Regions from separate parts of the Hymenobacter latericius genome, predicted to be linked through region 2. Evidence: riboswitches for the same ligand, from Rfam matches in the RefSeq annotation. Region 2 holds a riboswitch; each other region holds the start of a gene.
What was found. A riboswitch is a leader RNA that binds a small molecule or an ion and turns the genes downstream of it on or off. The one in region 2 is predicted to bind S-adenosylmethionine.
Positions count from the first base shown of each region.

Region 1: it holds a riboswitch for S-adenosylmethionine, as region 2 does, so the genes downstream of both, OIS50_RS02705 (hypothetical protein) here and OIS50_RS11940 (O-acetylhomoserine aminocarboxypropyltransferase/cysteine synthase family protein) in region 2, are expected to answer to the same signal.
Region 3: it holds a riboswitch for S-adenosylmethionine, as region 2 does, so the genes downstream of both, OIS50_RS16975 (phosphoadenylyl-sulfate reductase) here and OIS50_RS11940 (O-acetylhomoserine aminocarboxypropyltransferase/cysteine synthase family protein) in region 2, are expected to answer to the same signal.
Region 4: it holds a riboswitch for S-adenosylmethionine, as region 2 does, so the genes downstream of both, metH (methionine synthase) here and OIS50_RS11940 (O-acetylhomoserine aminocarboxypropyltransferase/cysteine synthase family protein) in region 2, are expected to answer to the same signal.

Region 1 covers NZ_CP110136.1:653,836-660,866, reverse strand. Annotated here, with positions in the region: gene OIS50_RS02720 (NUDIX hydrolase) at 1-7, opposite strand, end outside; gene OIS50_RS02715 (sodium:solute symporter family transporter) at 42-1,742, opposite strand; gene OIS50_RS02710 (zinc dependent phospholipase C family protein) at 2,125-3,159, shown strand; SAM riboswitch class I at 3,331-3,429, shown strand; gene OIS50_RS02705 (hypothetical protein) at 3,615-3,905, shown strand; gene OIS50_RS02700 (ATP-grasp domain-containing protein) at 3,908-4,906, shown strand; gene OIS50_RS02695 (LLM class flavin-dependent oxidoreductase) at 5,025-6,050, shown strand; gene OIS50_RS02690 (PA2169 family four-helix-bundle protein) at 6,408-7,031, opposite strand, start outside.
Region 2 covers NZ_CP110136.1:2,676,757-2,683,787, reverse strand. Annotated here, with positions in the region: gene OIS50_RS11955 (alpha/beta hydrolase) at 1-446, shown strand, start outside; gene OIS50_RS11950 (homoserine dehydrogenase) at 483-1,748, opposite strand; gene OIS50_RS11945 (homoserine O-acetyltransferase family protein) at 1,726-2,760, opposite strand; gene OIS50_RS11940 (O-acetylhomoserine aminocarboxypropyltransferase/cysteine synthase family protein) at 2,993-4,378, opposite strand; SAM riboswitch class I at 4,757-4,866, opposite strand; gene OIS50_RS11935 (LysM peptidoglycan-binding domain-containing protein) at 5,106-5,414, opposite strand; gene OIS50_RS11930 (hypothetical protein) at 5,626-6,045, shown strand; gene OIS50_RS11925 (lysylphosphatidylglycerol synthase transmembrane domain-containing protein) at 6,139-7,031, opposite strand, start outside.
Region 3 covers NZ_CP110136.1:3,822,293-3,829,323, forward strand. Annotated here, with positions in the region: gene OIS50_RS16955 (assimilatory sulfite reductase (NADPH) flavoprotein subunit) at 1-1,224, opposite strand, end outside; gene cobA (uroporphyrinogen-III C-methyltransferase) at 1,390-2,178, opposite strand; gene OIS50_RS16965 (sulfate adenylyltransferase subunit 1) at 2,369-3,607, opposite strand; gene cysD (sulfate adenylyltransferase subunit CysD) at 3,709-4,623, opposite strand; gene OIS50_RS16975 (phosphoadenylyl-sulfate reductase) at 4,817-5,596, opposite strand; SAM riboswitch class I at 5,908-6,000, opposite strand; gene hemH (ferrochelatase) at 6,201-7,031, opposite strand, start outside.
Region 4 covers NZ_CP110136.1:3,190,285-3,197,315, forward strand. Annotated here, with positions in the region: gene OIS50_RS14145 (DUF6069 family protein) at 486-923, opposite strand; SAM riboswitch class I at 1,058-1,170, shown strand; gene metH (methionine synthase) at 1,243-5,049, shown strand; gene OIS50_RS14155 (endonuclease domain-containing protein) at 5,147-5,467, shown strand; gene metF (methylenetetrahydrofolate reductase [NAD(P)H]) at 5,556-6,512, shown strand; gene OIS50_RS14165 (tetratricopeptide repeat protein) at 6,689-7,031, shown strand, end outside.

The sequences.
Region 1 (7,031 bases), 2.0 Mb from region 2:
TGGTCATGTGTAGCGCGGAAATCCGTTCCGCGCTACAGCGCCTACCAGAACTTTACGTAGAGCGCCGATACCATCAGCAAAATCAGTACAATGAGGAAAGTGTTTTGCGGGCTCACCCGGAACATGGCCGCATTCAGTACCAGAGCTTTGGGGTTCACCCGCGGGCCGAACAGGCTGATGACCACCATGAGCGCCACCGTGAAGAAGAACGACCAACCCATGCTTACCAGGAAAGGAATTTCGTAGGCGCCCTGGGCATTGCGGAAGGCCGAGTAGAGCACCGTTTCGGGCCCGAACAGCGTGGGCGCGTAGTTGTTGAACAGCACCGACAGCAGGAAACCCGCCAGAATACCCGCTACCGCGGCCGGGGCACTGGTGCGCCGCCAGAACATGCCCAGCACAAACACCGCCACGATGCCCGGCGAGATAAAGCCCGTGTACTTCTGAATAAACGTGAAACCGCCTTCGCCGCTGATGCCGAGCACGTCCTTCCACGTCAGGAACACGGCCAGCAGCATGGCGGCCAGAATGGTGAGGCGGCCCACCCACACCAGCTGCTTTTCGTCGGCCTGGGGGTTGAGGTAGCGCTTGTAGATATCGAGCGTGAAGATGGTGGAAATGGAGTTGGCTTTGCCGGCCAGCGAGGCCACGATGGCTGCCGTGAGGGCGGCCAACGCCATGCCCTTCAGGCCGTTGGGCAGAAAGGTGAGAATGGCTGAGTAGGCGTTGTCGGGGTTGAAGGCGCCGGTGGAAGCCATTTCGGCCTGCAGGCCGCCGTTTTTGTGCAGCACGTAGGCCGCAATGCCCGGCAGCATCACGATTACGGGCATGATGAGCTTGAGCAGGCCCGCGAACAGGATGCCCGTGCGCGCCGTGTTCAGGTCGGCACCTAGGGCGCGCTGCGTAATGTACTGGTTGCAGCCCCAGTAGTTGAGGTTGGCCACCCACTGCCCGCCGGCGTACATGGCCAGGCCCGGCAGGGCCAGGTAACGCGCCGTTTCGGCCGTGGAGGCGGCGGGGCCGGGCTTCTCGAAAATCATGTGGAAGTGGTCGTCGGCGTCGCGCATCATGGCCGAAAAACCGGCCAGCACATCGTTGCCAAGGCCAAACTGCTGGCTGACGAGCGTGAGGGCGATGTACGTGGTGGCCAGGCCGCCGATGATGAGCACCGTTACCTGCACCACGTCGGTGTAGCCCACCACCTTCATGCCGCCTAGGGTCAGCAACAAGGCAAACAGGGCCAGGGCCAGCAGTATCAGGTGGAAGCTTTCGCCGCCCACGATGTTGTTGATGGCCAGCGCCCCTAGGTACAAAATGGCCGTGAGGTTGACGAGCACGTACAGGAACAGCCAGAACACGCTCATAATCAGGCTAAGCGTGGCGTTGTAGCGCTGCTCCAGAAACTGCGGCATGGTGTAAATCTTCTCGCGCAGGTAAATCGGCATGAAGAACACCGCCACGAAAATCAGGATGAGCGCCGCTACCCACTCGTAGGCCGCAATGGCAATGCCCTGCACAAAACCGCCGCCCGACATACCGATGAACTGCTCGGCCGAAATGTTGGAGGCAATCATGGAGGCCCCGATAGCCCACCACGTCAGGGAGCCTTCGGCCAGGAAAAAGTCCTTCGAATCGGATTCGGTACGCTTTTTTTGGCGGTAGATGTAGTAGCCGTACAACGATACGCCCACGAGGTAAATGAGAAAGACCAACAGGTCGATAAGAGCCAGATCGTTGCGCATACCGCGGCTTGTAGATTCGGAAGTGACAGGCGGTGCTACGGCCGCCAAAATGCGCAGAAATATAAGCGCACCAGCGCGGCCCCGCGCCGCTGCCGCCCCCAAAACATGCCAGCCGCCGCGCCGCCGGGCATGTGCACGGCCTGGGCCGCCGCCCGGGGCCGCACGGGCATTGCCGGCTCACGGCATTGCCGGCGAAACCACAGTAATTGACTTATCCCTAGGTGCAAAGCAAGCGCCGCCGGCCAGGCAGGCCATAGCTGCAACGGCCTGCTTCGGCTTCAACCTACAAAGAGTCAGGAAATTGATTACCCAAAACCCTGATTCACAAATCGGTATTTGGCCGATGCCTGCCAAGCCCAGATATTTGCCTTTTCTTTTTCTTATGCCTACGCTACGTATGTTCAACTTTAGCCGCCGCAGCCGCCGTTTGGTATTGGCTACGGCTCTGCTGCTTACCGCTCCCTCGCTGCTGTTTGCCTGGGGCAACTGGGGCCACCAACGCATCAACCGCGCGGCCGTGCTGGCCCTGCCCGCGGCCATGCGCACGTTCTTCTACAACCACATCGATTACGTGGTGACGGAATCGGTCATCCCCGATTCGCGCAAGTACAGCATCAACGACAAAGCCGAGTTTCCGCGGCACTACATCGATCTGGAAGAGTATGGCCCGGTAGCGGAGATACCGCAAGCCGCTGCCGATGCCTACAAAAAATACGACGCCGAAACGCTGGACAAGCACGGCCGCCTGCCCTGGTACCTGCAGGATATGCTGGCCAAGCTGACCACGGCCATGAAAAACCAGCGCAAGGACGAAATCCTGTTTCTGGCCGCCGACCTGGGCCACTACCTCGGCGATGCGCACCAGCCCTTGCACACCTCCTCCAACCACGACGGCCAGCGCACCGGGCAGCGTGGTATTCATGCGTTCTACGAGTCGCAGCTGCCCGAGCAGTTTGGCCGGAACTACAACTTCAAGCTTGCGGAGCCCAAGCTGATTCAGGACCCCGTGGCCGAATCGTGGCGCATTGTGGCCCAGAGCCACGCCGCCATCGACTCGATGCTGACCATTGAGAAAAAGCTGGCCGGCGAAACGCCCAAAGAAGCGCTGTACGTGCTGAACGCCGACGGCCAGGTAAAGAAAAACGTGTTCAACAGCTGGGTGCACACGCCCGCCTACTCGGCCGCCTACCACAAGGCCCTCAACCACATGATTGAGCGCCAGATGCGCAACGCCGCCCAAACCACGGCCAACTTCTGGTACACGGCCTGGGTAAATGCCGGCAAGCCCGACCTCACCAAGCTCGACACCGAATACACCACCAAGAGCAACCAGAAAAACCTGCAAACCGAGCTGAAACTGATTCAGAAAGGCAAGCTCGTCGACTTCTCCTCGTTCGCCGAATTCCCGGTCAACTAAGGCATTTTAGCCGCCTTATCAGCCGCGAAACGCGCCGCCCTGGCGGCCGTTTCGCGGCTTTTTTGTTGCCGAAACCATAACCGCCGGGCTTGTTCGTTGCGAAGAATATTTGTGTTTTCGGCAAACGCTGCTATACCTTTGCAGCATCAATTCTTTCCGACCAAAGGATTGTTTTTATACAGAGGCGTGGAGAGACAGGCTCCCTGAAGCGCCGGCAACCACCAGCGGGGTAACTCCCGGGAACGGTGCCAAGTCCTGACCATATAAAAACAAGTAGCCGTGGCTTCAACTACCCGCACCGCCGCTTTTCGCTCTGCTACCACCGCCCCCAACCTGCGCCAGGCGCAGCGTTGCTGTATGGGCATGGCAGTTGCGGCCTGTTGTTGTTGAGCCCAACCCACACCCCCTCCCCTTGCTGCTGCATGGCTGCTAGGTGCCTGGGCACCTAGGGCTTGGTGCGTCGCAATGCCAGCCCGATTTGCGCTGGCATTGCCATCGGCTCAGTTCAGCGCTTGATTTCCAAGCACTTGGTGGCTTGTGAATTCGGCCGGCAACTGCCTCCTTCCCTGTTTTCCATTTTCTGCTGCGGCTCCGGCTTTTCGGCAGCGTGGGCGCGTGCTGCCCTCGGCTGCCCTGCTCTGCAGCACCTGGGGCAGTTGCAGCTGCACTTTCCAACCGACAATCAGCTCAGCAGCGCTTTTGCGGCTGCTTTTCCCTTCCGCTTACATCGTCATTATTTCTGCTAAACATGGCACAATACCCCAAGCCCATAGGAATTTATTACGAGCACCCCGAATGGTTTAAGCCGCTCTTCGCCGAGCTCGACCGCCGTGGCCTGCCCTACGAGAAGATTGATGCCGCGCACCACCTCTTCGACCCTTCGGAGTCGGAAAGCCCGTACGCATTGGTAATCAACCGCATGAGCTCTTCGGCGTACTTGCGCGGCCACGGCCAGGGCATCTTTCACACGGCCGGTTTCCTTACGCATCTGGAGCGCCTGGGTGTTCGGGTTATCAACGGCACGGTGGCCTCGGGCATCGAAACCAACAAAGCCCGGCAGCTCGATTTGCTGGCCGGTTTGGGCCTGAAATTTCCGAAGTCGCGGGTGGTAAACCACGTGTCACGCATTCCGGACGCGGCCAAGGAGCTGAGCTTCCCGCTGGTAGTAAAGGTGAACATCGGCGGCAGCGGCGCGGGCATCGTGCGCTTCGATACGCCCGAAGGCCTGCAAGCCGCCGTTGATAACGGCCAGATTGACCTAGGCATCGACCAGACTGCGTTGGTGCAGGAGTTTGTGGCCCCGCGCGGCGGCCACATCACTCGCGTCGAGACGCTGAACGGCAAGTTCCTGTACGCCATGAAGGTGTACACCACCGGCACCAGCTTCAACCTGTGCCCGGCCGAAATCTGCCAGATTCCCGACGAGCCCGCAGCGGAAGGCGAGTTCTGCCTTACCCAAGCCCCCAAGAAAGGCATTCAGGTAGAAGCCACCACGCCGCCGGCCGAGGTAATCGAGGCCGTGGAGCGCCTGGTAGCCGCGGCCAAAATCGACGTGGGCGGCATCGAATACCTCGTCGACGACCGCACCGGCGAGGTGCTGTTCTACGACATCAACGCGCTGTCCAACTTCGTGGCCGATGCCGTGAACGTGGTCGGCTTCGACCCCTACGCGCTGTTTGTCGACTACCTGGAGCAAGAACTGGCCGCCGCCACTGCCGAGCTGGCCCTGAGCCTCGCCACTAACTAAACCAGCCCGTCATGCTGAGCTTGTCGAAGCATCTCTACCGCTTCGCCAGATAGTAGATTACTATCCGTAGAGATGCTTCGGCGGGGCTCAGCATGACGTTCTTACAAGACAAGAAACCATGCGTTACGGATATTGGATGCCCGTTTTTGGCGGGTGGCTGCGCAATGTTGAGGATGAAAACATGCGCGCCGACTGGGACTACGTGAAAACGCTGGCCCAACGCTCGGAGGAGCTCGGTTACGACCTGTCGCTTATCGCCGAGCTGAACCTGAACGACATCAAAGGCGAAGAAGCCCCTTCGCTCGATGCCTGGAGCACGGCGGCCGCGCTGGCGGCCGTTACCAAAAAGCTCGAGCTGATGGTGGCCGTGCGGCCTACCTTCCACTCGCCGGCGCTGCTGGCCAAGCAAGCCGCCAACATCGACCACATCAGCGGCGGGCGGTTGTCGCTGAACGTGGTGTCGTCGTGGTGGCAGGACGAGGCCAAGAAGTACGGCGTGCACTTTGAGCAGCACGACGACCGGTACGCCCGCACCGCCGAGTGGCTGCACGTGGTAGACAACCTCTGGAAGCAAGACCACTTCAGCTTCAAGGGCAAGTACTACGAGGTGACGGACAGCATTCTGCAGCCCAAGCCGGTGTCGCGCCCGCGGCCGTTCCTGTACGCCGGCGGCGAATCGGAAGCGGCCAAGAACCTGATTGCCGCCCAGTGCGACGGCTACGTGATGCACGGCGACGAGCCCGCGGCCATCGGCCGCCGCATTCGGGATTTGCAGGAGCGCCGCGACCGGCTAGGCCTGCCCCCGATGAAGTTTGGCGTGGCGGCGTACAGCATTGTGCGCAACACCGAGCAGGAGGTGAAGCGCGAGCTGGAGCGCATCACGAACGTAAACGGCTCGGCCGCCGGCTACAAAAACTACCAGCAGTGGCTGGCCGGCACGCAGCTCGAAAAGCAGGTGTCGCTGCAGGACTACTCCGTGTCGAACCGCGGCCTGCGCTCGGGCCTCACCGGCACGCCCGATCAGATTGCCGAACGCGTGGCGCAGTTCGAGGCCGTGGGCGTTGACCTGTTCCTGCTGCAGTGCAGCCCGCAGCTTGAGGAAATGGAGCGTTTCTCGGAAGCTGTTATTCAGGTACTGGCCTAGGGCTCAGCTGTCATGTCGAGCCAAGCGAGACATCTGGGTGGGCGGTAATTATCGTCCTGACGCAGGAAGGACCTTACCGGTACCTCACCCCCCGGCCCCCTCTCCAAAGGGAGAGGGGGAGTGAATACTAACAAGAGTAGGCGCGCCAGATGTCTCGCTTTACTCGACATGACAGCCGAGCCCTAGGTCGTCAGGCTCCCCCTCTCTTTTGGAGAGGGGGCCGGGCCCCGAAGGGGTCCCGTGAGGTCCTGACGTGAGGAGGTCCTTCGCTTGGGCTCAGGATGACAATGTACCAACGCACAACGCCCCACCTGCCTGGCAGGTGGGGCGTTGTAATTCAGGCACCTAGGGCGCTGCTTAGTGCTTGTTGGTTTGCTCTTTCAACTGCTTCAGGCGCTCGTAGGTTTTCAGCGACTGATCGTACTGGCGCTGTACCTCATGGCGCAGCTCGCCGGTGAGGGTTTGGTCGGCCAGGGCCTCTTTGTAGGCTTTGATGGCCCACTCTTCGCCGTAGATGTTCGAGCCCAGAATGGCTTGTTCGTCGTAGCCGGTAACGGCGGCTTTGGCCTCCATGAAGGCGCGGTACACCTTGCCTTTCAGGGTGGTTTTGGTTTCGCGGGTGCCGCCTTCCTCGCGCAGGTAGTCGTTGAGAATACCGGCAAAGCGCTGGCTCTGGCTTACCAGTTGCTTGTAGTAGCCGCGCAGCTCGGCGTCGGTGCTTTCATCCACGGCGCGCTGGTAGCCCTCGATGCGGTCGTTCACGAACAAGAGCAACTCCTGCAGAGTGGCAGCCGTGCCGCGCTGCCCGCCGGTGCGGCCGCGGGTAGCAAAATAACCTACGCCCAGGGCCAGCAGCGCACCGCCCACTACCTTTTGGGTGGTGCTGAGGCGACCAATGCTGGAGCCCAGGTTGGTGCCTACGTTGCGTACCGGCGCGGGCAGCTGGCCCACCAGGTCGCGGCCTTGGCTAAGCCAGTTTTG
Region 2 (7,031 bases):
TCGGCAGCGGCGCCATCAAGCCCCGCGCCGATGCCCTGGGTATTCCGAACGTGCTGCGCACCTTGCGCAACGCCCCGCACGTGCCCTACAACGGCAGCAGCCCGAGCAGCGTCGCGTACTTCGATACCACGTACCAAACGGTGCGGGCGTTTTTGCGGCCGTTGCTGCGGCAACCCGGTACAGTGCTGAGCGCGGCGCGGAGCAATATTCTGGCAGGCGAACTGCAGATATATCCTGTGCCGGCGCAGCAGCTTATTGTATTGGAAGCAACGGGCCAGCAGCCATTCAGGCCGCGGCAAGTGGAGCTGATTGACGCAAGAGGCCGCGTGGTACGGCGCTTTATGTGGGACAAGCCGCGCATGCTGATTCCCCGCGGCAATTTGCCCGAGGGTACTTATTACCTCAGCGGTGAAGGGCTGCAGGGCCTCACCATCATTTTGCAGTAAAACAAAACGGGCCACCTAGGTGGGCGGCCCGTTCAATTACTCAGCGAGAAGCTCGCTAGCTAATTGCCTTGGCTGAGCAACGGCTTGCCGGGTTCTGCCTGTTCGGGCCACGAAAGTGCCGGCGGCCCGTAGCGCGTCGCGGTGCTTGTGCAGCTTATTCAGGCTGATATAACCTAGGGTGCCCTCCGAAGCTGGAGCAGCCGTAATGGTCTCGCCTGATTCCTTAGCAATACCTAGGATTTTCTGCAGCTCTTCGGGAGCGTTGCGTAGGTATACTTCCAGCTCCAAATCAGGTGTTTCTGCAGCACCTGCTGTGTCGCTAAGCTTATCATACTGATAGCGGAAGTCGTTGCGCAGGGCTACCAGGTCGGCTAGCACGGCCGAGCCGGTGGGGTGGCCGCCGGCGCCGCGGCCGCGCAAAAAGTGCTGGCCGGCAAACTCAGCCTCCACCACCACGCCGTTGAACTCGCGCTCCACGGCGTACAGCGGCGAATCGGCCGAAACCAGCTGCGGCGTTACGAACACGGTAGCGCCACCGCCGGGCAAGGGCTGCAGGCTGGCTACTACCTTAATCTTCTGCCCGCGCTCGGCGGCGTAGCGAATGTCGGCCAACGAAATGTTCTCGATGCCCAGGTTCAGTACGTCGTCAGGGTTCAGCAGCAGGCCGTAGGCGTGGGCGGCCAGTATCACCGCTTTCGACCTAGGGTCGAAAGCGGCCATATCGAGCGTGGGGTCGGTTTCGGCAAAACCTTGCGCCTGGGCTTCGGCCAAAGCTTCGGCGTAGTCGGAGCCGCCTTCCGTCATGCGCGTGAGCACGTAGTTGGAGGAGCCGTTGAAGATGCCGCTTACCGAGCGCAGCGGCTCCTGGCCGAAGTAGCTGTCGAGGGTGCGAACGACCGGAATGCTGCCGCATACGGCGGCTTCGTAGAGCAGCGTGCCGCCAAACTGGCGCTGCAGCTGCAGCAGCTCGGGCAGGTGCCGGGCCACCATGGCCTTATTGGCCGTAACCACCCGCCGACCTAGGCGCAGCGCTTCGCTCACCAATCGGAAAGCCTCGGCCGCATCGTCGATAACTTCAACCAGAATATCGAGCTCCGCGTCGTGCAGCAGCGCCTCGGCCTGAAACTCGAAGCGGCTGGCCGGCAGCGGGCGCAGCTTGGTGGGGTTCTTCACGGCGATGCGCGCTACCGCAAAACCGGCCTCGGGGTGGCGCTCCAGAATGTCGAACAGCCCTTGCCCAACGCAGCCGAAACCAATCAGCCCAATGCGGGTGCGGGGGTTAGTGGACGAAGGTTTGGACATAGAATCGTTCGAGAAAATGCGTGATTTGCGCGGTTTCGATCAGGAAACCGTCGTGGCCGTAGGGCGAATCCATTTCGGCGTACATGGCGCCGGGTACGTGGCGGGCAATAAACTGCTGCTCGGCCGGCGGAAACAGCACATCCGACGAAATGCCCAGCACCAGCGTGCGGGCCTGCACCTGCCGCAGCGCGGCCTCCAGCCCACCGCGCCCGCGCCCCACGTTGTGCGAATCCATGATGTGCGACAGCGTAACGTAGCTGTAGGCGTTGAAGCGCGCCGTGAGCTTGTCGCCCTGATACTGCTGATAGGAGCTGGCCCGGTGAAAAGCCGGTAGGGCGTCCTCGTCGGGCTCGGCCTGGGTGCGGCCGTAGGCATCGTAGCTGCGGTAGCTGAGCAGGGCCACGGCCCGGGCCGCCCGCAACCCGGCCACGCCGCCCTCGGGTCCGCCGCCCTGGTAGGTACAATCGGCCTGAATGGCCAGCCGCTGCGCCTCATTAAAGGCAATGCCCCAGGGCGAGTGCCGCGCGTTGGTAGCCAGCAGCACCAGGTGTTCGAACAGTTTGGGTTGCGCAATGGCCCACTCCAACGCCTGCTGCCCACCCAGCGAGCCGCCGATAACGGTATGAATTTTCGCCAGCCCTAGGTGCTGGCGCAGTTGCTCGTGGGCGGCAACCAGGTCGCGCACCGTAAGGCGCGGAAAAGCCTGGTACAGCGGCCGGCCCAGCGGCGGCACCGGCGAGGTAGGGCCCGTGGTGCCGTAGCACGAGCCCAGCACGTTGGCGCACACGATAAACCACTCGGCCGGGTCGTAGTAGTGGCCGGGGCCCACCAGGCCGGGCCACCAGCTCGGCACATCGGCGTTGGCCGTGAGGGCGTGGCACACCCACAATACGTTGTCGCGCGCGGGGCTCAGGGTGCCGTAAGTGTGGTAGGCAATTTGTACGCCGGCCAGCTCGCCGCCGCACTCCAGCGGCAGCGGTTGGGCCAAGGTTAGCGTTTGTTGTTCGCTCATAGCGGGGTCCTTTCGGGTAAGGCTGAAAGGAGTGGTAAAACACCGCAGCCCGCGGCTGCAGCGGTCAGAAATGCTTTGCTCCCGGCCCCCTCGAGCAGAAGAAGGGGCCGGAAAGCAAAGGAGCCGAAGCGGCGGCGAAGCACTTTCTCCCGAAGCGCTTCGCCTAGGTGCCAATGCTGGAAGGGAAGCCCTGCCCCATGGCAGAAGCGGGCTTCCTCAGTTTTCCCTCCCTTTATACTTCCAGCGTGGCGGGGTGCTCGGCTTGTTGTTCGAGTAGGATAGCGTTATCCTCGGTGTTGCTCAGCGGCGCCGCGTTCTGCACTGCGTCAAAAGCGCGCTGCAAATCGGCCTTGATGTCGTCGATGTGCTCCAGGCCCAGCGACAGGCGCAGCAGCGTGGGCGTTACGCCAGCGGCGCGCTGCTCCTCGTCGGAAAGCTGCTGGTGCGTGGTGGCCGAAGGCTGAATGATGAGCGTTTTGGCGTCGCCCACGTTGGCCAGGTGGCTGATGAGCTGCAGGTTGTCGATAAACTGCGTGGCCGTTTCCTTCGAGCCTTTAATAGCGAAGGTGAGCACACCGCCGAAGCCGCGCTTCAGGTATTTGGTGGCCAGCTGGTGGTAGGGGCTGCTCTTGAGGCCGGGGTAGTTCACGGCCTCTACCTGCGGGTGCTGCTCCAGCCACTCGGCAATTTTCTGGGCGTTTTCCACGGTGCGGTCTACGCGCAGGCTCAGCGTTTCGAGGCCGATAAGCAGCTGCCAGGCGTTGAAGGGGCTCTGCGAGGGGCCGAAGTCGCGCAGGCCTTCTACCCGGGCCCGGATGATGAAAGCAATGTTGCCGAAGGGGCCGTTTTTGCCGAACACATCATTGAATACCAGGCCGTGGTAGCCTTCGCTTGGCTCGGTAAACTGCGGAAATTTGCCGTTGCCGAAGTCGTACTTGCCGCCATCCACGATTACGCCGCCGATGGAGGTGCCGTGGCCGCCAATCCATTTCGTAGCCGATTCTACTACAATGTGCGCGCCGTGCTCCAGGGGGCGGAACAGGTAACCACCCGCGCCGAAGGTGTTATCCACAATCAGCGGAATGTCGTGCTTGTTGGCAATGGCCGCAATGGCTTCAAAATCCGGAATGTTGAAGCCCGGGTTGCCGATGGTTTCGAGGTACAGCGCCTTGGTGTTCTCGTCGATCAGCCGCTCGAAGCTCTCGGGGTTGTCGCCGTCGGCAAAGCGCACCTCAATACCCAGGCGCTTGAACGCCACCTTGAATTGATTGTACGTGCCCCCGTACAGAAACGAAGTCGACACGAAGTTGTCGCCGGCCTGCAGGATGTTGTTCAGGGCAATAAACTGCGCCGCCTGGCCGGAGGCCGTTGCCAGCGCTGCCACGCCGCCTTCGAGCGCCGCCACGCGCTGCTCAAACACGTCGGTGGTAGGGTTCATCAGGCGGGTGTAAATGTTGCCGAACTCCTTTAGCGCAAACAGGTTAGCGCCGTGCTCAGCATTCTTGAATACGTAGGATGTAGTTTGAAACAGCGGCACTGCGCGGGCGCCCGTGGTGGGGTCGGGTTGCTGGCCGGCGTGGAGTTGCAGGGTTTCGAAGTGCAGGTTCTGCTGAGACATGATAATGCTGAGAAAGAGGGTTGTGGATTGCGAAATCGATGCGGGAAACCGGCCACAGCAAGCCCAAAGCCGCGTGCGCCGAAGTGGTGGCCCGCAGCAGCCCAAGTGAAACCCTAGGGTGCAGCGAAGCCACATGCCGCCGAAAAGCCGGGCGGCCAGAATGTGAAATGGGAAGGGTAGGGGCAGGCTTTAAGCGCCCGCGGGGCCAACTACCAACAACAGCAACAACACGCCGTTTCGGCAGCGCGCATAGCCTGCGGCTGCATCATCGTCGCGGTAGCGGGGCGAGCGGCTACAAGCATAGTTGTAGCGGGCGCCGCGGTAGCGCGGAACTGCGAAGGAGTGTTGTAGGGGTGCGGGTAGGTATCCATAGCACGCTATTTATTTGTCCCCTCGTAGGGGCAGGACTTGGCACCTGCCAGCTTGTGCGTTGCTGGTGGTTGCCAGCGGGTCATCGAGCCTGTTCTCTCGCCGCTTCGGAATAAACCATGCTTCAAAAAACGCCGGGCCGTAAGCCGGGCTGGCACAAAGGTAGTACCGGTTGCATTAAACGCAAATCTGGCGAAAAGTTTTTTCAGGACGAGAAGTCAGATGTAACCAATTGCGCTTTGGTTCGAAGTAAAATATTGGTTATAAGATGATTATTAATAAGGTGTGGCAGTGATTTTACACAAAAAAACGCCTAGGGGTCGGACCTAGGCGTTGCAATATCAAGCAGAAATAAGGCCTACATCTTGGGCAGTTTCAGCACCTGGCCTACCTCAATATGGTCGGGGTTGCTGCCAATCGTCGACTTATTAGCATCGTAAATCTGGTGCCACTTGGAGGCGTCGCCGTAGTGCTTTTTGGCAATCTTCGAAAGCGAGTCGCCGCTTACTACGGTGTAGGTTTCGCCTTGGGCGGCGGCGGGTTGGGCTGCCTGCGGTTGCGCTTGGTTGCCGAAGAAATCGGTAGCGCCGCCGGCCGGCTTTTGGGGTTGGGTAGGTTGTACGGGCTTTTTCTCGCCCTTATCGCTGAGGAAATCGAACAGTCCCATGGTTGTGTGGTCTTTGTAAGTGGGTGCGGATGCGAGCAACAGGTGCTGGGTAGCAACCCATTGGCTCGGCTAAAGTGTACGGGCTAGGTAGCAGATAGTTGCGCGCTTAACCCTTTGCAGCGGGGGTGCGTAAGTAACGGCGCAGCGCTTGCCAACTCGGCCGCGCCGCAGTTGCCGAACCCTGTTCCATCCCCATTCCAGACACCCATTTATGACACGCGCATTTAACACACCGCTCCACTACCTAGGCACGCTCCTGCTGCTGATGACCCTCGTTATGTATGCCTGCGGCAGCAAAGAAGGCAAGGTAGAAGGGCAAAACATGCTCTACGGCACCGATAGCAAAGTGTGGAAAACCCGCCGCGAAGAAGACGCTACCGGCGACAAAGTGAAGCAGACCTCCGAGCAAAAGCAGGAGGAAATCCGCTTCTTCGGCAATGGCCAGTACGTCATGACCTCGCCCACGCAGTCGATCAACGGCAAGTACACCTTCGATCAGGCCAACAAGAAGATTACCATGACGCCCGACAACGGAAACGTGGCCAATACCTTCGATGTGGCAACGCTTACCGACGACCGCCTGACGCTGCGCAGCGCCGACGGGGCTGAGCTGCAGCTAGAAGCTGAGTAATAGCTCAACAGCCTCACTTGCTGATAAAACAATAAGCCCCGCGGCAGTTACGCCGCGGGGCTTATTGTTTGTTGCCTAGGTATTGGTTGCCAATCAGGAAGCCATGACCTCGTGTGCCACCTTTTTGCCAAACACCCGGCCGACCCAGCGCGGCAGGAAGATGGAGCCCAGCACGAGGTACAGGTAATAGGTAGCAATGCGGTAGAGCAGCAGGATGAAATTCGTCATGGTTGCCGAGCCGGCGAAGCTGCGGAAGAAGAACGGGAAGGCACCCTCGGCAAAGCCCGCGCCGCCCGGCGTAATAGCCACCAGCAGCACTACTTTGTACACCAGGTTGCGGGCGAAGATGACGCCAAACGTAGCCCAGCTTACCGGCACAAAAGCCGCAATCAGGCAGCCGATAACGAGGTAGCGGGCCGTCCAGACGAATGCCGTGGAGAGGGCCGCGCGGCTCCAGTAAGCCCAGCCGTTGCCGCGCAGCTGCGCCGAGGCCCACACCAGCTCGGTGCCGTGCTGCCAGGCGCGGCGGCGCCAGCGGCGCAGCCCGCGTACCGAAAACAGGCGCATAATCAGGCGCTTTACCACGTGGGGGTTGATAAGTAGCGCCCACGCCATCAGGCCGGAGTACAGAAACGTGAGTACGTAGCTTAGCCAAAACGCGACTTTGAGCGTGGTAATAAAGCCGCTTTCGAGCACCTCGGTGGGGTAAAGACTGTCGCCGGCCAGGAGCAGCACAAAGGGCACCACCACCACAAAGTACAAGTTATCGAGCATGGCTGTTGCCATCACGTAGGCCAGCGACTTACCTAAGGGCACGCCCTCTTTGTTGATGATAAACGTAGCCACCGTGGTACCGCCCACGGCCGATGGAAGCACGCACGAAGCCAGCTCCCAAATCATAATCACATCGATGCTCTGCCGCCACGACAGCTGCCGCTCCGAAATATGCCGGATGCGGTACATATAGCCTACATCGCGCACAAATA
Region 3 (7,031 bases), 1.1 Mb from region 2:
CACCGTGAGGTGCACCTCGTCGGGGTGGGCCAGCAGGCTGGAAGAAATGGAGTAGGCGCGGGCCGGCAGCGGGCGCAGCGTGTCTACCAACTGCTGGGCCGATAGCTCCACCGGGTAGTCGACCAGCAAATCCGCGGCGTCGCGGCCGTAGAGGTAGGTTTGCAGGCGGTCGGTGGCGGTAGTCAGCTCGTGCAAGGCCGCTTGGGGCTGATGCTGGGCGTAGCGCTCCAGCACATCGCGCGAGAGGGTAGCCAGCTCCAGCCGTTCGGTAAGGGCTGTGGCCAACGGCAGCGTTTCGCCTTTCAGCTGCACCGGCGCATCGGCTTCGAGCTGGGTAGCGCGCAACACTTCCTCCACCAGCGCCGCCGAGTTCGTGGGCACTACCGATAGCGCATCGCCGGGCGCGTACTGCAGGCCTGAGTCGGCCAACGACAGCTCCAGGTGGTAGGTCTCCTTCGCCGAGCCGCGGCCGTTTAGCTGAATCTTCTCCAGCACCGAAGCCGTGAGCGGGTTCTGCCGCGAGTACTCCACCGCGGCCGCAGCCGGCGCTTCGGCCTTCACGCTGGCAGCGGCCGGAGCCGTGGCGCCACCTAGGGCAGGTAGCACGCTGGCAATCCACTGCTCGGCCTCGGCGTGGTACTCCACGTCGCAGTCTACCCGCGGCACAATGCGCTGGGCACCTAGGGCAGCCAGCCGATCGTCGAACTCCTTGCCCGTTTGGCAAAACTGCAGGTAGCTTCGGTCGCCTAGGGCCAGCACAGCGTAGCGCAGCTCGGGCAGCTTGGCGGCGCGGGCGCTGGCCAAAAACTGGTGCAACTCCTCGGCGGCAACGGGCGGCTCGCCTTCGCCTTGGGTGCTCACCACTACCAGCACCACCTGCTCGCCTTTCAGCTCGCGCGGCTGGTAGTCGTTCATGTCGCGGGCGGTGGCATTGAGGCCGCGCTGCTTGGCGGCTTCTACGGCTTGCAACGCTACCTTCTTGCTGTTGCCGGTCTGCGAGCCGAAGAGCACCGTGATGCGCGGCCCCGCTTCGGGCGCGGCTTCGGCCGGAGCGGTAGCGGGTGCCGGAGCAAGCTGCGAGCCACCGTTGGCTGCGGCGTAGCGGCCGTAGAAGTAGCCGCTCAGCCACAGCAGCTGCCGCTCCGTGAGGTTGCCGGCAAGTTGCTGAAGCGTAGTATCATCGAAGCCGATGGGCAAACGCGGATCGGTGCTGGGCGTTGGCATAGCCAGTGGGGTTGAGGCGGTGATGAATAAATCAGGGGATGTGGCGCGGAGTGGCACTCCGCGGGCGGCCCACAGCCGCCATTCGGCAATGGCCGCGGCCGGCAGCCTACGTTACTTGGCGCCGGCGGCGCCACGCGGAGTACCACTCCGCGCCACGTGGTCGGATCAGGCCACGGCCGCGTAAAGCGGGGCCAGTTCGGGCACCAAGTCGGCCGCTTGCGGCACCGAAGCCAGATTTACCACGTTGCCGATGACGATGACGGCCGGCGCGCCAATGCCAGCCGCCGCCACGCGGGCCGGCAGCTCCGCCACCGTGGTGCTAATCATGCGGGCCGTGGGCAGCGTGCCGTCTTGGATGACCGCAGCCGGACGGTGCGCCCCGCCGAAGCGGCAGAACACATCGGCAATGGCTTGCACCTGACCCAGGCCCATCAGGATGACGGCCGTGGTGCGCGGCGCCCGCGCCGCCTCGTAGATTTCCTCCGACAACTCGCCCCTGGCCGTCGTGGCCGTAATCACCCGAAACGACTCGCTCAGCCCCCGATGCGTTACCGGAATGCCTACGCTACCCGCCGCCGCTACCGCGCTGCTGATGCCCGGCACGTAATCGGTCTGCAGACCGTGGCGCTGGGCATACAGCATTTCCTCGCGGCCGCGGCCAAACACGAACGGGTCGCCGCCCTTTAGCCGCACCACGTGGCCGTGCACCCGGGCGTAGAGCACAATCAGGTCGTTTATCTCCTGCTGCAGGTAGCCGCGCAGGCCTTTGCGCTTGCCCACGTACACCTTCTTGGCATCGGGGCGGGCGTGGGAGAGCAGCTTGGCATTGCTGAGGGCATCGTAGAGCACGACATCGGCCTCAGCCAAAACCCGGGCACCCTTGAGCGTAATCAGCTCTGGGTCGCCGGGACCGGCACCTACCACGGTCAGGCGTGGAACAACGAAAGCGGGCATGGTGAGAGGGGCCTCACCCCCGGCCCCCTCTCCGAGGGAGAGGGGGAGCCTAGGTGGCGTGGGCGTTTATGGGGTCAATGAGTTGAGTGCAGTAGAAGCCCGAGTCGGGTTCGATGCAGGAATTCTCGAAGTCGTTGCTGACGTGAGGCTCCCCCTCTCCCTTTGGAGAGGGGGCGGGGGGGTGAGGCTGTTACTCAATGAGGCCCGCGGCCAGGGTGGCGCCGGTTTGCTCGTCGAGCAGGATGAAGGCGCCAGTGGTGCGGTTCTGGCCGTAAGCATCGGCAGCCAGCGGCGCGGCCGTTTTCAGCCGGACGCGCACGATGTCGTTCAGCTTGGCTTCCTCGGTGTCTTCCTGGGCGAAGCTTTGGATGTTGGTTTTGCCCAGGATGGCTTGTACCACGGCTTTGGTTTTGGCAGCGTGGTGCTGCACCAGCAGCTTGCGGCCGGCGCGTAGCGGGCGGTCTTCCATCCAGCACAGCGTAGCTTCCAGTTCGCGAGTAGGCTCGGGCGCTTGGTCGGCGGGCACAATGGCGTCGCCGCGGCTTACGTCCACGTCGTCGGCGAGGCGCAGCACCACACCTTGCGGCGCCACGGCTACCTCTACCTCTTGCTGATTTATTTCAATGGCTTCGAGCGTCGTCTCGATGCCGGCGGGCAGCACCACCACTTGTTGGCCGCGGCGGTACACCCCGCTCTGGATGCGGCCGGCATAGCCGCGGTAGTCGGGCAGCTCCGCGCTCTGCGGCCGGATGACGTACTGCACCTGAAAGCGAGCGGCTTCGTGCGTGGTATCAGGCGCTACCGCAACCGTCTCTAGGTACTCCAGCAGGTTCGGGCCTTTGTACCAGCCTAGGTTGGCCGACGCGCGCACCACGTTGTCGCCGTGCAGGGCGCTGATGGGGATGTTCACAACGTGCTTGATGCCCAGCTGCGCCGCCACGGCGGCGTAATCGGCCACGATGTCGCGGAACACGGCCTCGGAGTAGCCCACCAGGTCGATCTTGTTCACGGCCAGCACGAAGCGCTTGATACCAAGCAGGGCCGATACAATGGTGTGGCGGCGCGTTTGTTCCACCACGCCCTGGCGGGCATCCACCAGCACAATGGCCAAATCGGCGTTCGAAGCGCCCGTCACCATGTTGCGGGTGTACTGCACGTGGCCGGGCGTATCGGTGATGATAAACTTGCGGCGCGGCGTGGTGAAGTACTTGTGCGCCACGTCGATGGTAATGCCTTGTTCGCGCTCGGCGCGCAGGCCATCGGTGAGCAGGGCCAGGTCAACAGTACCGGCGGCGGAAGTGCGGTTTTGCTCCTCCAGCGCAGCCAGCACATCGAGCGACACGGCGTCGCTGTCGTAGAGCAAGCGGCCAATCAGGGTGCTTTTGCCGTCGTCGACGCTGCCGCAGGTGATGAATCGAAGTAAGTCCATGGTGTCCTAGGTGACAAGTGACAGGTAACAGGTGACAGGTAGGTGACGAATCCGGCTTTGCTCGCCGGGTCACGTGTTGCTTGTCACCTCATCACCCCTGATTAGAAATAGCCGTTGCGCTTGCGGTCCTCCATGCCGGTTTCCGAAATCCGGTCGTCGAGGCGGGTAGCGCCCCGCTCGCTCACTTTGGCCTGCAGAATGTCTTCGATAATGGCCGCAAGGGTGCTGGCGTCGCTTTCCACGGCGGCGGTGCAGGTAGCATCGCCCACGGTGCGGAAGCGTACCTGGCGGGTAGTCAGCTCGTCGGAGGCATCGAGTGAGAGGTGCTCCGTTACGGCCAGCAGCTGGCCCGAGGGCAGCACCACGCAGCGGCGCTCGTGGGCGAAGTAGATGCTAGGCAGCTGGATGTTCTCGCGCTGGATGTAGTTCCACACGTCCAGCTCGGTCCAGTTCGAAATGGGAAACACGCGCACGTTTTCGCCGGGCTGAATCTGGCCGTTGTAGATATTCCAGAGCTCGGGGCGCTGGCGGCGCGGGTCCCACTGGCCGAACTCGTCGCGCACCGAGAAGATACGCTCCTTGGCGCGGGCCTTTTCCTCGTCGCGGCGGGCGCCGCCGATGCAGGCATCAAAGCCAAACTCCTCGATGGTATCCAGTAGCGTGTAAGTCTGCAGGGCGTTGCGGCTCGGAAACTTGCCGCCCGGCTCGCGCAGGCCGCGCTGCTGAATGGTGTCCTCCACGCGGCGCACAATCAGCTGCTCGCCTAGTTCGGCAGCCAGTGAGTCGCGAAACTCCAGTACTTCCGGGAAGTTGTGGCCCGTGTCGATGTGCACGAGCGGGAACGGAAACTTGCCAGGCCGGAAGGCCTTTTGGGCAAGGCGCACCAGCGCGATGGAGTCTTTGCCGCCCGAGAACAGCAGCGCGGGGCGCTGAAACTGCCCGGCCACTTCGCGCAGGATGTGGATGGCTTCGGCTTCGAGCCGATCGAGGTAGTCTAAACGAGGGAGCGTTGGCATAAGGCAAGGGGGTGCCTGTTCGGCCTGTAGGGCCGAATTTTTAGGGAATAGGAAGTGCGGGGAATGCAGGGCCTCACCCCCCGGCCCCCTCTCCGGGGGAGAGGGGGAGCCTGATGTCAGCAGGCATTATCCGGAGCATGAAGTAGAAAGAGCAGGGTAGCGCATTACTGGCACAGATGTATGCCGCCAGCAATTAAGTAGTAAGCACAGCGACGTTGCTGCCAATTGGCTCCCCCTCTCCCCCGGAGAGGGGGCCGGGGGGTGAGGCGTGCAGGCCGCACTCCTTCGCCGACTGATCTTCCCACCACCAGCGGCCGGCCCGGAAGTCTTCGCCGGGCTTCACGGCCCGGGTGCACGGCGCGCAGCCAATGCTCACGAAGCCTTGCAGGTGCAGGGGGTTATGCGGAATGCTGTACTCGCGGATAAAGGCCCAGGTCTGCTCCCAGGTCCAGTCGAGCAGCGGATTCACCTTCAGCAGCTGGTAGGTAGCATCGAACTCGGCTATCTGCATGCCGGTGCGGGTGGCCGATTGCTCGGCCCGAATGCCCGTAACCCAGGCTTCTTTGCCGGCCAGCGCACGGCTCAGCGGCTCCACTTTGCGCACGTTGCAGCAGGCCTTGCGGGCATCCACGCTTTCGTAGAAACCATTCGGGCCCTGGCGCTCTACCAGGGCGGCTACCTGCTCGTGGTTGGGGTAGTAGGTCCGGATGGTTTTGCCGTATTTGAGCACGGTTTTGCTCCAGGTAGCATACGTTTCCTGAAAATTACGACCTGTGTCGAGGGTAAATACCTCAATGGGTAAATCGTGGGCAAAAATCAGGTGCGCGATTACCTGATCTTCCAATCCAAAAGAGGTAGAAAAAGCGGCTTTACCGGTAAATTCAGTGGCAATTAGGCGCAGGGTATCCAACGCATCAGCCCCAATTAATTGCTGACGAATTTGCGCCACCTGTGCATCGATTAAAGTCGACATGCGCAGCAGGGCTACGACCGGTTTCTCCGAAGAAAAACCAGGTCTGATAAGACAAAAAGAAAGGGAGCCGGAGGGGTAGGCGGCGAGTTGAGCTCAAGCGGCCAAACCAAACGGACCTAGGGCGTGCTCCTGCGGTAGGAGCCTAGGCGTTGGCGTTCCGGCAAGCGGGCAGGGGAGGATGTAAAAGCCTCAACAACACGCGCGGCGCATAGCCAGGCAACAACAGCACAGGCTGTTGGAGCCGAAAAGGCCCGGCTGCAGAGCAGCGGAGGTAGCGCGGGGTGTGATGATGAGGTTCACGGCGTACGTTGTTTTTATATGGTCAGGAATTGGCACCGTTCCGGATGATCCGGAGGGTTGCCGGCGCTTCACGGAGCCTGTCTCTCCACGCCTCTGTATAAAAACAATCCTGGGAAGAATTGATGGAGCAAAGGTAGCAACACAAATTTTGGAATTGCAAATTTTTTCTTGAGCTGGCCCCAAAGCTTTGTGTCTTGACAATACCAATTCGCCTAAACCCAGTTTGTATTAAAAAGCTTAGGGCCGTGCTTGAACAATTAATTCAAGCACGGCCCTAATGCGCAATTCAAATAGCAGGCGCTGATTAATTCCGGCGCACCATATCCACCACGGCATCAACCCAAATGGGGTGGGTATTGCAGCTCGGCACCAATTGCCAGTGGTTGCCGCCGGCTTCCTCAAACATTTCCTTAAACTCTTCGCCTACCTCGATGGTGGTTTCGAGGCAGTCGGCCACGAAGGCGGGGCTGAAGGCCAGCACGTTCTTGTAGCCCTTGGCCGGCATCTCCTTCAGGACCTCGTCGGCGTAGGGCTGCAGCCACGGGTCGCGCAGGCGGCTTTGCAGGCGGCTCTGGAAGCACACGGTGTACTGGTCGTCGCGCAAACCCAGGGCCTCGGCCAGCAGGCGCGAGGTGGCAAAGCACTGCGCGCGGTAGCAGTAGCGGTTATTTTTATTGTAGTGGTTGCAGCAGGTGCCCAGCTTGCAATAGCCTTTGTGGCTGCCCTTAAGCACGTGGCGCTCCGGAATGCCGTGGTAGCTGAACACCACGTGGTCGTAGTCGTGCTTTTCCATCTCGGCCTTGCCCAGGGCCCCGAAGGTGGCAATGAAGCCGGGGTCGTCGGCGAAGGTGCTGATGAAGCTGATGCTGGGCACCACCCACCATTTGCTTACGATGTCCATCACCTTTTCCTGCACCGAGCCCGTGCTAGCCGCGGCGTACTGCGGAAACAGCGGCAGCACGATGATGCGCTCCACGGCTGCTTCGCGCAGCTCCTCCAGCGCCGATTCGATGCTGGGATTCTGGTAGCGCATGCCGAAGGCCACGAGGTAGTCTTTGCCGAGCTTTTCCTGCACCAGCTTTTTCAGATCGAGGCCGTGGTAGAGCAGCGGGGAGCCGCGCTCATCCCAGAGCTG
Region 4 (7,031 bases), 510 kb from region 2:
AAGCAGCCCCATTCAGGCTCAATGACACATTGCAGCAACCAAAAGGCTTTCTACCAGTTAGTTAGCAAGCAGCGTATATCGCCTGAACAATGGCTGCACAAATATATTATATGCATTATATACCATGGCTAAATTCATATTATCATTGATATAATTTTAATAGACAAAACACTATTTACACACCCCGGGCTGTATAACTGAGTTGCTGCATGCCAAGTGGTAGTTGCCTACCGCGCCCGCCATGCAATCGGCCGGAATCAGCCCAAAACCACCTCAACCCCTTGCCAACGCCGACGACCGTTGCCCAGGCCCCGGCAGCACCTGGCTGCCCGGGCACCTAGGCAACAACAGCAAAGCCAAGCTGCTGGGGGCAAGCACAAGCCTTGGCAAAAGCACTGTTTGCATCTGACGCCCCGCGGCCGGCAAACCCTACCCTGAGTTGGGGCGCAGTAGGTGTTGGCTGAGCCTTGCAGCGTGCCGCGCACCTAGGCGCGGGTAACGCGGCTGAACAGCGCCCACACCACCCCGGCCGCTACCACGTGCATCAGGCCCAGTACAGCCACGCCGCTGGCCGGGTTGTGCGGAATGGCCGCCGGGCCCGCCATCGAGAGCAGGCAAATACCCACCGCCACAATAGCAAACCCTTGCAGCGGCCGATCGGCCCACCGGATAAGGGCGGCCAGCACCAAAGCCCCGAGCAGGGCCGGCACCATCGAGGCCAGGGCCACGTGGGCCGGGCCAATGGTGCCGCCGGTAGGCTCGCGCAGATTGGCCGGCAACAGCCCTGTAGCAGTAGCAGCGTAGTAAATGCCCAGGTTTAGGGCTGCAGCAACCAGGCCGGCGAGGGGCGCCGCCCACCACAACGGGTTGGCGCGCAGCCCGGCGCTTGGCACGGGCGCGTGTTGGTGATAAACGGTTTCCATAGCACTCAGCAACACCACTTCTTCTACCAATAATTTACAATTAAATATTTATACTTTCAAATAAACTACACGTATTTGCTGTTGAGGTACGGCGGGGCACTTGCAAAAACTCGTGGCGGCCTCTATCTTCGTGGTGCTTATCCAGAAAGACCGAGGGACTGGGCCCGACGACGTCTTAGCAACCGGCCAATGCGGCAAGGTGCTAACTCCCATCCGAGGCCGGTGCGGCGTTCGGAGAAGATGAGCGGAACCAGAGCCCCTCGCGGCCCCTCGGCTTTCCGGATACGCGCCAGCATCCACCGCAATCCGGAAAGACCATATGCCTACTGTTCCCGCCTCCCCGCTTGCCGAGCTGCTTGCCCGCCGTGTCCTCGTGCTCGATGGTGCCATGGGTACCATGCTGCAGCGCCACCAGCTCACCGAAGACGACTTTCGGGGCGAGCGGTTTCGGGACCACCCCAAGCCCCTGCGCGGCAACAACGACTTACTGTGTCTGACGCGCCCCGACGTGGTGCGCGGCGTGCACGCCGAGTACTTCGCCGCGGGCGCCGACCTGGTAGAAACCAACACCTTCAGCGGCACCACCGTGGCGCAGGCCGACTACGCCCTGGAGCACATTGTGTACGAGCTGAACTTTGAAGCCGCCCGGCTAGCCCGCTCCGCTGCCGACGAGTACAGCACGCCCGAGCGCCCGCGCTTTGTGGCCGGCGCCATTGGCCCCACCAACCGCACGGCCTCGCTCTCGCCCGACGTAAACCGCCCGGGCTTCCGCGCCATCACCTTCGATGAGCTGGCTACGGCGTACCTGGAGCAGATCAAAGGCCTGGTTGATGGCGGCGTGGATGCGCTGCTGATTGAGACCATCTTCGACACGCTGAACGCCAAGGCCGCATTGTTCGCGGCGCAGCGCTTCTTCGATGAGGGCGGCCGCGTGGTGCCCATCATGATTTCGGGCACCATCACCGATGCTTCGGGCCGCACGTTGTCGGGCCAAACGGTGGAGGCGTTCTGGAACTCCATGCGCCACCTGCCCATCCTGAGCATTGGCCTGAACTGCGCCCTAGGTGCCAAGCAGCTGAAGGTGTACCTGCAGGAGCTGAGCCGCCTGGCCGACTGCTACATTTCGGCTTACCCCAACGCCGGCTTGCCCAACGCCTTCGGCGGCTACGACGAATCGGCCCAGGAATTTGCGGCCGTGCTGGAAGAGTACCTGCAGGAAGGCCTCGTAAACGTGGTGGGCGGCTGCTGCGGCACCACGCCCCAGCACATTGCCGAAGCCGCGAAGCTCGTCGACCGCTACCCGCCGCGCCAGCTGCCGGTGCGCCCCCAAGCCACGCGCCTGAGCGGTTTGGAGCCGCTGAATATTCACCCCGAAAGCTTGTTCGTGAACGTGGGCGAGCGGTGCAACGTAACGGGTTCGCGCGCCTTCGCTCGCCTGATTCGCTCGGGGCAGTTTGACGAAGCCGTGGCCGTGGCTCGCGCCCAGGTGGAAGGCGGCGCGCAGGTGCTCGACGTGAACATGGACGAAGGCCTACTCGACTCGGTGGAGGCCATGACCAACTTCCTGAACCTGCTGGCCTCGGAGCCCGATGTAGCCCGCCTGCCCATCATGATCGACTCCTCCAAGTGGGAGGTGCTGGAAGCTGGCCTGAAGTGCACCCAGGGCAAGAGCATCGTCAATTCGATTTCGCTGAAGGAGGGCGAAGAGGTGTTTAAGCACCACGCCCGCCTGGTGCGCGCTTATGGCGCGGCGGTTATCGTAATGGCTTTCGACGAGCAGGGCCAGGCCGATAACTACCAGCGCCGCATCGACATCTGCCAGCGCGCCTACCGCATCCTCACCGAAGAAGTAGGCTTCCCGCCCGAAGACATCATCTTCGACCCGAACATCCTTACCGTAGGCACCGGCATCGAGGAGCACCGCCGCTACGCTATCGACTTTATTGAGGCCGTGCGCTGGATTAAGCAGCACCTGCCCGGCGCCCTCACCAGCGGCGGCGTCAGCAACGTGTCGTTTGCCTTCCGCGGCAACGACCCGGTGCGCGAGGCCATTCACGCCGCGTTCCTGTACCACGCCATCAAGGCCGGTCTGGATATGGGCATCGTGAACCCCGGCCAGCTGACCGTGTACGACGAAGTGCCCAAGGATTTGCTCGAAGCCGTGGAAGACGTGCTGTTCGACCGCCGCGACGATGCCACCGAGCGCCTCGTGCAGCTGGCCGACAAGCTTAGCCATCAGAAAGCTAATAGCCAACAGCTGACAGCTATTAGCCAGGAAGAATGGCGCGGGTGGTCGGTTGAGAAGCGCCTCGAGCACGCCTTGGTAAAAGGCATTACCGACCACATCGAAGCCGATACCGAAGAAGCGCTGAAGCAATTGCAGAAGCCGCTGGCCGTGATTGAAGGCCCGCTGATGGCCGGCATGACGGTAGTGGGCGACCTGTTCGGCGCCGGCAAAATGTTCTTGCCGCAGGTAGTGAAATCGGCCCGCGTGATGAAGCGCGCAGTGGCCTGGCTCGAGCCGCACATGCAGGCCGAGCGCGACGCCGTAGCTGCTGCCGGCGGCACCGAAGCCCGCCAGACAGCCGGCAAAGTACTGCTGGCTACCGTGAAAGGCGACGTGCACGACATCGGCAAAAACATTGTGGGCGTGGTGCTGGCCTGCAACAACTATGAGGTGATTGACCTAGGCGTGATGGTGCCCCTCGAAAAGATCATCGCCGAAGCCGAGCGCACCCAAGCCGACATTGTGGGCTTAAGCGGCCTGATTACGCCTTCGCTCGACGAGATGGTGTACGTGGCGCAGGAAATGGAGAAGCGCGGCCTGCGCGTGCCGTTGCTCATTGGTGGCGCTACCACCTCGCGCCTGCACACGGCCGTGCGCATCGCACCCGCTTACAAAGGGCCCGTTATACACGTAAACGACGCCTCGCGTGCCGTGCCGGTGGCCTCGCAACTGCTAGGCCTAGGTCGGGATGCGTACGCCAACGACGTGGCCCAGGAGTACCTACAGCTGCGCGACGACCACGCCGGTCGCCAGCGTACCAAGGAGTACGTGAGCATTGAGGATGCCCGCGCGCAGAAGTTTCAGGCCGACTGGGCTGCCGCGCCCATCACCAAGCCCAGCTTTCTGGGTGCGCGGGTATTCGAAGATTACCCGCTGCAGGAGCTGGTGCCCTACATCGACTGGACGCCTTTCTTCCACGCTTGGGAGCTGAAAGGCCGCTACCCGCGCATCTTGGAAGATGAGACCCTAGGCGAGGCCGCGCGCAAGCTATTTGCCGATGCCCAAGCCCTGCTCAAGCGCATCATCGATGAAAAGCTGCTTACGGCCCGTGCTACGGTAGGCTTCTGGCCGGTTAATACCGTCGACTCCGACACAATTGAGGTATACACCGACGACACCCGCGAGCAGTTACTGGCCGAAACCTTCACGCTGCGTCAGCAAAGCCTGAAGGCACCGGGCCTGCCGTACTTCGCCTTCTCCGATTTCCTGGCTCCTAAGGACAGCGGCCGCGCCGATTACCTAGGCGGTTTTGCCGTAACGGCGGGCATCGGGCTTGATGAGCTGGTGGCCGAGTTCGAGGCGCAGCACGACGACTACTCGGCCATTCTGGCCAAAGCCCTGGCCGACCGCCTGGCCGAAGCCCTGACCGAGCGCCTGCACGAGCGGGTGCGCCGCGAGCTGTGGGGCTACGCGCCGCAGGAGCACCTCTCCAACGAAGACCTTATCAAGGAAGAGTACCGCGGTATTCGCCCCGCCCCGGGCTACCCCGGCTGCCCCGATCACACCGAGAAGATTACCTTGTTCCACCTGCTCGGCAACGGCCAAACCGGCATCAGCCTCACCGAAAACCTGGCCATGTACCCCACGGCTTCGGTGAGCGGCTTCTACTACGCCCACCCCGATTCGCGCTACTTCGGCCTAGGTCGAATTGGCAAAGATCAGGTAGAAGACCTGGCCCGCCGCAAAGGCATGCCCTCTGCCGAGCTGGAGCGCTGGTTGTCGCCTAACTTGAACTACGATGTGGCCTCACCCCCCGGCCCCCTTCCCTCGCTAGATGCGCGACATGGGGGAGAGGGGGAGCCTAAAGTCAACGTTGTTGCAGTTACAACTGCGCAGTAGTTACAGCTTTTGCGTGGACGCACCAGACCCAAAGCAGGACCGGCTAACCGCTGATCAGAAGCGGTGGCACACTCGGCTGAAGACATTCAGCGGGGAGATGCGGCGTAATCCGACGTCGGCCGAAGACGCTTTGTGGCAAGCATTGCGCAACCGGCAGCTCAACGGAGTAAAGTTTCGGCGGCAGCATGCTATAGGCAACTTTATTGTTGACTTCATCAGTACCGATCATCAGCTCATTATTGAAGTCGATGGCGACATGCACGCCGAGCGCAGCCAAGCCCAGTACGACCTAGGTCGCAGTTACGAGTTAGCCACCGCCGGCTACCGCGTGTTGCGCTTCATCAACGAGCAAGTGCTCAGCACCCTTTCTGCTGTTTTGCAAACCATCCGCGAAGCCTTGGCTTTGCCTCAAGAATAAACCAGCCACCACAATCCTGACTCCCCCCATTCGCTAATCGTCAGGCTCCCCCTCTCCCCCGGAGAGGGGGCCGGGGGGTGAGGCCACTATGAAAGTTACCGACCACCTTGCCCGCGCCAACGGCAAAACCCTCTTCTCGTTTGAGGTGCTGCCGCCGCGCAAGGGCGAAAACATTCAGACGCTGTTCTCGAACATCGAGCCGCTGCTGGAGTTTAAGCCGCCGTTTATCGACGTGACGTACCACCGCGAAGAGTACGTGTACCGGCAACGGGCGGCAGGCCTGCTCGAGAAGATTACCACCCGCAAGCGCCCGGGCACGGTAGGCATTTGCGCGGCCATCAAAAACCGCTTCGATGTGGACACCGTTCCGCACCTGATCTGCGGCGGCTTCTCGCGCGAGGAAACCGAAAACGCCCTCATCGACCTGCATTTCCTGGGCATCGACAACGTGCTGGCCTTGCGCGGCGACCCCATTAAGTCGGAGCCCGGCTTTGTGGCGCACCCCAACGGCCACGCCTACGCCTGCGAGCTGATCGGGCAGGTATCGGCCATGAACGGCGGCCGCTACCTCGACGAAGAGCAATCCGATACGGCGGCCACCAGCTTCTGCATTGGCACGGCCGGCTACCCCGAGAAGCACTTCGAAGCGCCCAACCTGAGCACCGACTTACGCTACCTGAAGCAGAAAATCGATTGCGGAGCCGAGTACATCGTGACGCAGATGTTTTTCGACAACCAGAAGTACTTCGACTTCGTGGCCAAGTGCCGGCAGGCGGGCATTACGGTGCCCATTATTCCGGGCCTGAAGCCGCTTACCTCCAAAAAGCAGCTTACCGTTTTGCCGCGCACGTTCTACCTGAACCTGCCCGAAGAGCTGGTAGAGGCCGTGGCCCAGTGCCGCGACGATGCCGCCGCCCGCGAGGTCGGCATCGACTGGTGCATTCAGCAGAGCCGCGAGTTGATGGCGGCCGGCGTGCCTTGCCTGCACTACTACAGCATGGGCCGCTCCGAAGCGGTGCGCCGCGTAGCGGCCGAGTTGTTTTAGCTTACTCGGCTTCCGGTTTTTGTTTGTCGGTTTGCCCCGGCTCGCTCCTGCAGCGGGCCGGGGCTGCTTTGTGCAGCCAATGCCACGGGCACCTAGGGCCGCCCGGCGGGTTTGCTGCCCCAGGTGCGACCAAAGCCGCCCGATTTTCGTTATAAGCCGAGCCAGCTTTTGCGCTTATGTCCTCCGACCGTCAGCAACAACTCGATGAGCTTTTTACGCGCTTGCGTACGGCCACGGCCCCGCTCGAAATCGAGGCTCTGCAGCAGGGCATCTGGCAATTGTGGCTCGAAACCGACGACCAGGCCCTGAACAAACGCCTCGAAGAAGGCATGCGCGCCATGGCTGCCGGCGATTACACCAAGGCCATCGATGATTTTACCTGGCTGGTGAAAAAGCACCCCGACTTTGCCGAGGGCTGGAACAAGCGCGCTACCGCTCACTACCTCCGTGGCGAGTACAAAGCCTCGCTCGAGGACGTAGCCCAAACGCTGGAGCGCGAACCGCGCCACTTCGGGGCCT